DNA from 2 places in the Massilia phyllosphaerae genome. Region 2 is predicted to be linked to the other one. Evidence: riboswitches for the same ligand, from Rfam matches in the RefSeq annotation. Region 2 holds a riboswitch; the other holds the start of a gene.
What was found. A riboswitch is a leader RNA that binds a small molecule or an ion and turns the genes downstream of it on or off. The one in region 2 is predicted to bind thiamine pyrophosphate.
Positions count from the first base shown of each region.

Region 1: another riboswitch for thiamine pyrophosphate. It lies ahead of thiC (phosphomethylpyrimidine synthase ThiC); the one in region 2 lies ahead of U1H99_RS09690 (D-amino acid dehydrogenase).

Region 1 covers NZ_JAXSQX010000008.1:247,852-252,586, reverse strand. The annotation lists gene thiD (bifunctional hydroxymethylpyrimidine kinase/phosphomethylpyrimidine kinase) at 1-122, opposite strand, end outside; gene U1H99_RS26255 (thiazole synthase) at 122-916, opposite strand; gene thiS (sulfur carrier protein ThiS) at 940-1,155, opposite strand; gene thiC (phosphomethylpyrimidine synthase ThiC) at 1,158-3,038, opposite strand; TPP riboswitch at 3,118-3,218, opposite strand; gene U1H99_RS26240 (MOSC domain-containing protein) at 3,458-4,303, shown strand; gene U1H99_RS26235 (alpha/beta hydrolase family protein) at 4,346-4,735, shown strand, end outside.
Region 2 covers NZ_JAXSQX010000002.1:338,287-343,021, reverse strand. The annotation lists gene U1H99_RS09700 (sensor histidine kinase) at 1-2,060, shown strand, start outside; gene U1H99_RS09695 (response regulator transcription factor) at 2,057-2,656, shown strand; TPP riboswitch at 2,724-2,829, shown strand; gene U1H99_RS09690 (D-amino acid dehydrogenase) at 2,907-4,157, shown strand; gene U1H99_RS09685 (LysR family transcriptional regulator) at 4,176-4,735, opposite strand, start outside.

The sequences.
Region 1 (4,735 bases), on a different contig from region 2:
ACGATGGCCAGCGCATGCGCGCCCTGCGCCGAAATCGCCTCGATGTCGGCCTGGATGCCGGCGCCGCCCGATGGATCGAGGCCGGCGAACACCAGCACGCAGGGCCGGACTGCCTCGGCCATCACACCCGTCCCGCCATCGGCGACGAGGGCGAGGCAGCGAAGCGCCGCGCCATGCGCCCGGCCAGGTACGCTTCGCGCCCGGCTTCGACCGCCAGGCACATCGCGCGCGCCATGCGCACCGGGTCCTGCGCCAGCGCGATGGCGCTGTTCATCAGCACGCCGTCGCAGCCCAGTTCCATTGCCACCGCCGCGTCGGACGCGGTGCCGACGCCGGCGTCGACCAGCACCGGCACCCTGGCCTGGTCGATGATCAGCGACAGGTTCCACGGGTTGAGGATGCCCATGCCGGAGCCGATCAGCGAGGCCAGCGGCATCACCGCCACGCAGCCGATCTCCTCCAGCATCCTGGCCTGGATCGGGTCGTCGCTGCAGTAGACCATCACGTCGAAGCCGTCGCGCACCAGGGTCTCGGCGGCGCGCAGTGTTTCCGGCATGTTCGGGAACAGGGTCTTTTCGTCGCCCAGCACTTCGAGTTTTACGAGCTTGTGCCCGCCGAGCAGCTCGCGCGCCAGCTGCAGCGTGTAGACCGCATCCTTGGCGGTGTAGCAGCCGGCCGTGTTGGGCAGGATGGTGTAGCGCGACGGCGGGACCACGTCGAGCAGGTTCGGCGCATGCGGGTCCTGGCCGATGTTCACGCGGCGGATCGCCACGGTGATGATTTCCGCTGCGGCCGCCTCGGTTGCTTCACGCGTCTGTTCGAGGTCGCGGTATTTGCCGCTGCCGACCAGCAGGCGGGAGCGGTACTGCTTGCCGGCGATGGTCAGCGGCCGGTCTTCACGCATTGCTTCGTTCATAGTGATAAGTCTCCGTACAGGATTCAGCCGCCGCCGATGGCACGCACCACATCGACCTTGTCGTGCGCCGCCAGCGGGGTCGCGGCCCAGCGCTCGCGCTGCACCACGCTGCGGTTCACGGCCAGTGCCAGTGCTTGCCCGGCCAGCCCGAGCGAGGCGACCAGGTCGCGCAGGCTGCCGCCTTCGGGCACCGCGTGGACGGCGCCGTTCAACTCAATTTCAATTTCACTTTCCAGCATGGTCACGCCTTCTGGTACAGCTCTGCGCCGTTGCGCATGAACTCGACCGCCTTCACCTGCATGCCCTGCGCCGCGTAGTCGCGCACTTCCTGCGTGATCTTCATCGAGCAGAAATGCGGGCCGCACATCGAGCAGAAGTGGGCTACCTTGCTGGATTCCTTGGGCAGGGTCTCGTCGTGGAAGGCTTTCGCCTTGTCCGGATCGAGGCCGATGTTGAACTGGTCTTCCCAGCGGAATTCGAAGCGCGCTTTCGACAGCGCGTTGTCGCGGATCTGGGCGCCCGGATGGCCCTTGCCCAGGTCGGCCGCATGCGCCGCGATCTTGTACGTGATGATGCCGTCCTTGACATCGTCCTTGTCGGGCAGGCCGAGGTGCTCCTTGGGCGTCACGTAGCACAGCATGGCGGTGCCGTACCAGCCGATGTTGGCGGCGCCGATGCCGGAGGTGATGTGGTCGTAGCCGGGAGCGATGTCGGTGGTCAGCGGGCCCAGGGTGTAGAAGGGCGCTTCGTGGCACTGCTCCAGCTGCAGGTCCATGTTCTCCTTGATCAGGTGCAGCGGCACGTGGCCCGGACCCTCGATCATGGTCTGCACATCGTGCTTCCAGGCGATCTGCGTGAGTTCGCCGAGGGTGCGCAGTTCGGCCAGCTGGGCTTCGTCGTTGGCGTCGTAGATCGAGCCGGGGCGCAGGCCGTCGCCCAGGCTGAAGGCGACGTCGTAGGCCTTCATGATCTCGCAGATCTCTTCGAAGTGCGTGTACAGGAAGGATTCCTTGTGATGCGCCAGGCACCACTTGGCAATGATCGAGCCGCCGCGCGAGACGATGCCGGTCAGGCGGTTCGCCGTCATCGGCACGAAGGGCAGGCGCACGCCGGCGTGGATGGTGAAGTAGTCGACGCCTTGCTCGGCCTGTTCGATCAGGGTGTCGCGGTACATCTCCCAGGTCAGGTCCTCGGCCTTGCCGTTCACCTTTTCCAGCGCCTGGTACAGCGGCACGGTGCCGATCGGGACCGGGCTGTTACGCAGGATCCACTCGCGCGTCTCGTGGATATGCTTGCCGGTGGAGAGGTCCATCACGGTGTCGCCGCCCCAGCGGATGGCCCAGGTCATCTTTTCGACTTCCTCGCCGATCGACGAGGTGACCGCCGAGTTGCCGATGTTGGCGTTGATCTTCACCAGGAAGTTGCGGCCGATGATCATCGGCTCCGATTCCGGGTGATTGATGTTGTTCGGCAGGATGGCGCGGCCGCGGGCAATCTCGTCGCACACGAATGCGGCCGTGATCTCGCGCGGGATCGCCGCGCCGAACGACTGGCCCGCATGCTGGCGCCCGATCATCTGGGCCATGCGCTTGCCCGTGGGGCCGGCCGCTTCCAGGGTGGCGAGGTATTCCTGGCGCCGCAGGTTTTCGCGCACGGCGACGAATTCCATTTCGGGCGTGATGATCCCCTGGCGCGCGTAATGCATCTGGGTGACGTTGCGGCCGGGGAGGGCGCGGCGCGGCTTGCGCTGCAGGTGGAAGCGCAGCTCGGCCAGCTTGGGGTCGTTCAGGCGCGCGTTGCCGTACTCGGAGGTGGGGCCGGGCAGTTCGGCGGTGTCGCCGCGCTCGCCGATCCAGCCGGCGCGCAGCGGGGCCAGGCCGGAGCGGATGTCGATGCGCGCATCGGGGTCGGTGTAGGGGCCAGAGGTGTCGTACACCCACAGCGGCGGATTCGGTTCATGGCCGAAGGACGCCGGCGTGTCGGCCTGGCGGATTTCGCGCATCGGCACGCGGATGTCGGGACGGCTGCCCGTGACATACACCTTGCGCGAGTTCGGCAACGGGTTGATGGCAGCGGCATCGACGGTGGCGCTGGCGGAGAGGAATTTCGGATCGGCGTTCAAGTGCACTCCTTTGGTCACTGAGGATCGGCGATCCAGCGTGAGGAGTGCGGAGCAGGCTTGCCGGCCGGGAGGCGCGTGCATGCGGACTCTGTAGCTTCCCTTCGCTGGCATTATCCAGATCAGGTTCGAAGGGTATGTCTCACCCGCGCGGTTGATGGCGCAGGACCCCTAGCGTTGTTGTCGCTTCATGCGAATCGAAGGCGACGAGCGGAGTGTACGTCGGTTTTTAAAAGATGGCAATGAGTGATGTTTCGGCCCGCGACGTATGAACGTCATTCCCGCGCAGGCGGGAACCCAAGATGTATGCGTTTCGCTAGCAAACTTGGGTTCCCGCCAAGGGGGCAGCCCAGGCCGGGAACGACGTTTACAATGTGCGGGCCGATTATTATCTTCTGCGGACATCCCACGCCGCTTCGCCAATGCCCACGCTCACCCAACTCATCCTCTACCCGATCAAATCCTGCGCCGGCATGCCGGTCCCCGCCGCCACGCTGCTCGATGCCGGCCTGTCCGCCCTGGGCGTGCACGACCGCGAATGGATGGTGGTGCTGGAGGACGGCCAGTTCCTCACCCAGCGCGAACACCCGCGCATGGCGCTGATCCGGCCGCGTCCGGACGGTGACTATCTGCACGTGAGCATGCCCGGCCAGCCCGACATCAAACTGTCGCTGGCCTGGAGCGGCACCGAAACACCGCGCCGGGTTCGCGTCTGGGACGACCTGGTCGACGCCGCCGATTGCGGCGATGCCGCGGCCGGCTGGTTCAGCGCGGCGCTCGGCACGGCCTGCCGCCTGGTGCGCTTCCGCCGCGACATCCAGCGGCCGACCAGCGTCAAGTGGACCGGCGGCGTCGCCTCGCAGACCCGCTTCGCCGACGGCTATCCGCTGCTGCTGATCGGCCAGGCCTCGCTCGACGACCTGAACCTGCGGCTGCACGGCGCCGGACGGGCGCCGCTGCCGATGGACCGCTTCCGCCCCAACCTGGTGGTCGACGGCCTGGAAGCCTTCGAGGAGGATTACCTCGAGGCGCTGCACGACGCCGACCTCGCGATCCGGCCGGTGAAGCCCTGCGGGCGCTGCCCGATCCCGTCGATCGACCAGGCCACCGCCATCCCCGGCCCCGACCCGCTCGACATCCTGCAAACCTACCGCGCCAACGCGCGCCTGGAAGGCGCGGTGTGCATCGGCATGAACTGCATCGTGGTGCGCGGCGCCGGCACCGAGCTGCGCTTGGGCCAGGAGCTGGACGCGGAATTAGCCTTTTGAAGCGAGCCTTTTGAAGCGAGTTTTTTGATGGCGGCAAGCCCATTGGCGCATTCATTGATCATCCTGCTGCACGGCGTCGGCGCCACCCCGGCCGCCATGGCGCCGCTGGCCGCGCGCATCGCATCGGCGCTGCCGCACGCCGTCATCGCCGCGCCGCCGGCCGCCTTGCCCTACGACCTGGGCGAGCAGGGCTACCAATGGTTCTCGGTCGACGGCATCACCGAAGACAAGCGCCCGGCGCGCATCCGCGCTGCCTTGCCGGCCTTTGTCGACACCATCCGCGGCCTGCAGCGCGTGCACGGTGCGGCGCCCGACAACACCGTGCTGGCCGGCTTCTCGCAAGGCGCGATCATGGCGCTGGAGGCGTGCACGGAGGCTTGGCTTGCGCGCCACGTGGTTGCCATCGCCGGGCGCTTCGCGCCGCTGCCCGCC
Region 2 (4,735 bases):
TGCGCCAGGCCGCCGCCGCACACGTCCTCGGGTTGCGCGGCCTGGTCGAGAAACACGACTTCCTGCCGCACGCCGCCGCCCGCCATCCGGATGTGCGCGACCTGTTGCGCGCCCCGATGGACGCGGCCTTGAAGGCACGCGTCGACGGCTACTTCGCCGACCTGCAGGCGACCACCGGCGCCGCCGTGCTGTACCTGGTCGACCGGTCGGGACTGACGCTGGCCGCCAGTAACTGGAACCTGCCGTCGAGCTTCGTCGGCCAATCCTACCGCCGGCGGCCCTATGTGGAAGATGCCCTGCAGGGCCGCCGCGGCTACTTCTATGGTCTCGGCCTCACGACCGGACAGTCGGGCCTGTTCATCGCCGAGCCGGTCCGGGCGGACGGCGCCGTTCTCGGCGTGGTGGTCGTCAAGATCAGCCTGGAACCGCTGCAAGCCGCGTGGATGCGCGGCGGCGATCCTGTCGTGCTCAGGGACAGCCGCGGCATCGTGTTCCTGAGCGCCGTGCCGGCATGGCTGTTCCACGGCATCCGGCCGCTTGCCGCGAACGACGCGCGCTGGATCGCTGACCACGGCCAGTACGGCAGCCGCGCACGCTTCGATGTGCTGCCATGGCGCACCGAAGCCCATGGCCGGCCGGGCATGGACTTGCCCGGCTTCGTCCTGCACACCGACGTGCACGGGCGCCGCATGGACCTGCTGGCGCTCGACACGCCCCTGCCGGAGCTAGGCTGGACGCTCACGGTCACGACCGACATGAAGGAGGTGGTGCAGGCACGCCGCGCCGCGCTCGCGCTTACCGCGCTGGCCGTCGCGCTGCTGCTGCTCGGCGTGCTGTACTGGCGCTTGCGCGACAAGCGTTTCGCCGAACAGCGCGCGGCCCGCCTCGAGCTGGAGCGGCGGGTCGAGGAGCGCACCAGCGACCTGCAAGAAGCGCACGCGTTCCGCAAGGCGATGGAAGACTCCCTGCTCGTGGGCATGCGCGCGCGCGACCCGGAAGGCAAGATCATCTACGTCAATCCGGCACTGTGCGCCATGGTAGGGTACAGCGCGGAGGAATTGCTCGGGCGCAGCCCGCCTTATCCCTACTGGCATCCGGACGACCTGGAAAAACAGGCGCGCGAAAGCGACGAGGCCTTGCAGGGACGCGCCGCGCCGCACGGCTTCGAATCGCGTGTGCGGCACAAGGACGGCCATGATGTGATCACGATGGTGTATGCCGCCCCGCTGGTCGACGCGCAGGGCGTACACCGGGGCTGGATGAGCTCCGTGGTGGACATCACCGCCCAGAAACAGGCAGAAACCCGGCAGCGGGAACAGGAGTTGCGGCTCCAGCGCAGCGCGCGCCTCGCCAGCGTCGGCGAGATGGCGTCCACGCTGGCACATGAACTCAACCAGCCGTTGATGGCCCTGTCGAACTTCGCCGTCGCCGCCCGCGCGCTCGCAGGTACCGCGGCAGGTGGGTCGGCGGACACCACGGCCGGCACGATGCTCGCGGGCGCGCTCGACGACATCGTCGGACAGAGCAGGCGCGCCAGCGAAATCGTCAAGCGGGTGCGCGCCTTCATCAATCCGCAGCGCGCCCACTACGAGCGCCTGGGGATGGACAGCGTCGTCGCCCATGCGGCGACGCTGCTCAAGCCCGAGCTGCAACGCCACGGCGTCACCTTGCGGCTGCTGATGGAAGATGGCGGCGCGCCGGTGCGCGGCGACCGGGTACTGCTCGAGCAGGTGCTGGCCAACCTGGTCCACAACGCCCTGCAGGCGATGCAGCCGACGCAGGACCAGCCGCACCCGCCGCCCACCCAGCGCAGCATCGAGCTCGCCTGCCAGCGCGCCGAACAGGGCCTGCGCATCACCGTCGCCGACCGCGGGCCCGGCATTCCTCCGGAACAGCTGGAACAGGTGTTCGCCCCGTTCTTCACCACCAAGGCCGACGGGCTGGGCCTGGGATTGAACATTTGCCGCACCATCATCGAAGCACATGGCGGCTTCATGACCGTCGAAAATCGTGCCGGCGGCGGTGCCGCCTTTTCCTTCACGCTCCCCACCGTACCATGAAAGACATGCCACTCACGCTGTACGTCGTCGACGATGACGAAGCACTCCGCCGCTCGCTGCTTCTGCTGCTGTTTTCCCAGGGGCTGGCGGTGCAGGCCTTCGATTCCGGGGAGGCCTTCCTGGATGCCGTCGACATGCGCCAGCCGGGCTGCGTGATCCTCGACCTGCGCATGAAAGGGATGAGCGGGCTGGCGGTCTTCGAACGCCTGCTCGCGGAACACAGTCCGCTGGTGACGCTGTTCCTGTCGGCGCATGGCGACATTCCGACCGCGCTGGAAGCGGTCCGGCGCGGCGCCTACGACTGGGTCGAAAAACCGGACACCCAGCATTTGCTCGACAAGCTCCCGGCCGCTATCGCCCTGGCCCGCGTCCGTGTCCAGGCGCTGCGGCTGTGGGCCGAGCTGACGCCGCGCGAGCGCGAGGTCGCGCGCTTGGTGGGGCTGGGTCAGCCGAACAAGGAAATCGCCCGCGTCCTGGTCCCGCCCTGCGGCCCGCGCTCGGTCGAAACCCACCGCGCCAACATCTTCAGCAAACTGCAGTGCGCCAACGACAATGAGCTGGGACGCTGGCTGGCGGCCCACCCATGGCTGGACTAGGCGGCTAGCGGCGTTTGCCAGCCGCCCGGAACCTGCGTACACTGCTGCCGTCACCTCGCAAGAGATGACACAACGCTAGGGGTCCTGCGTCGTCGCCAGCGACGCGCGGGTGAGACATACCCTTTGAACCTGATCTGGATAATGCCAGCGAAGGGAAGCCCGGACAGACTGCGCGCGCGCCGCCCCGCATCCGTTTTCCTTCTCTCCGCCGGATTGCCAGTCCTTATCGTGACCCGGGGAGTGAGCAACCTTGAACATCATCGTGTTGGGCGCCGGCGCGGTCGGCACCGCGTCGGCCTGGTACCTGCGCCAGGCCGGCCATGGCGTGACCGTCCTCGAACGCCAGAGCGGACCGGCGCAGGAGACCAGCTTTGCCAACGGCTGCCAGATCTCGGTGTCGCATGCCGAGCCGTGGGCGAATCCTGCCAGCCTGCTCAAGGTGCTGCGCTCGCTCGGGCGCGACGATGCGCCGCTGCTGTTCCGCCTGCGCGCCGATCCGCTGCAATGGCGCTGGTGCCTGCGCTTCATCAGCGAGTGCCGGCCGGGGCGCGTCGCCGCCAACCTGCGGCGGATCGTCGCGCTGGCCGACTACAGCCGTCGCAGTCTGCAGGCCCTGCGTGCCGACACCGGCATCGAATACGATCACCTGGAACGCGGCATCCTGCATTTCTATACCGACGAGCGGGAGTTCGACAAAGCGTGCGCCGCGGCGGCGGCGATGCGCGCACTGGGCTGCCCGCGCATGACGATCGACGCCGACGAGGTCGTGCGCATCGAGCCGGCCCTGCGCGCGGCACGCCCGCGGCTGGTGGGCGGCGACTTCACGGCCAGCGACGAATCGGGCGACGTCTACCGGTTCACGACCCGGCTTGCCGCCCGCAGCACGGCTGCCGGCGTCCATTTTGCCTACAACATAACGGCGACCCGCCTGCTGGCCGAGGCAGGAACAATCACCGGCGTCGAAGTCATCGACGGCGCCGGTCGGCACCAGGTGCTGCGTGCCGACGCTGTCGTCGTCGCGCTCGGCAGTTTCTCCCCTGCCCTGCTGGCACCGCTCGGCATCCGCCTGATGATCTATCCGGGCAAAGGCTACTCCGCGACCTACCCGATCGCCGATGCCGCCGCGGCACCGACGGTGTCGCTCACCGACGACGGCCACAAGCTGGTCATGTCGCGGCTCGGATCGCGCCTGCGCGTGGCCGGCACCTGCGAGTTGAACGGTTATTCGCGCGAACTCAACATGGTGCGCTGCGAAGCGATCACGCGCCGCGTGCGCGCCCTGTTCCCCGACGCCTGCGACTACGACCAGGTGCGTTACTGGGCCGGCCTGCGGCCGCTGACGCCGTCGAACGTGCCCTACGTCGGCAGGACGTGCCATGCCAACCTGTACCTGAATACCGGCCACGGCACGCTGGGCTGGACCATGGCCTGCGGCTCGGGCCGGGCGCTGGCCGATATCGTCAGCGGTCGCGAGCCGGAGGTCGCGTTCCCGTTTTCCTGATGCGGCGATACGGGATGATCATCGATCCGCGTAGCTGGACTTGAGGACGTCGACGAATGCGCGCAGCGCCGCCGGCATGTGTGTCCGGTTCGGGTAATAGAGGTAGAAGCCGGCGAATGGCGGGCACCAGGGTTCCAGCACGCGCACCAGTTCCCCACGCGCCAGGTAGGGCGCCACCAGGCCGTCGAGGAGATACGCCAGGCCGGCGCCGCGCAGCGCGGCATCCAGCAGCAGATTGGTGTCGTTGGCGGTGAACACGCTATCGACGGCGACCTCGCTGGCCCCCGCCGGCCCCGAGAAACGCCAGCGCTGCAGCGTCCCGCTCTCGCGCCAGCGGTAGGTCAGGCAGGCGTGTTCGCGCAGTTGCAGCGGCGCTTGCGGCGCCGGATGCCGGGCAAGATAGGCAGGGGCGCCCACCACCGCCATGCGCAGGTCGGGCGTGAGCCGGATCGCCACCATATCCTGCTGCACCAGTTCGCCGGAGCGGATGCCGGCGTCGAAGCCGCCGGCGACGACGTCGGTGATGCTGTCGTCCACCACCAGATCGACCCGCACGCCCGGGTAAGCCGCCAAAAAGT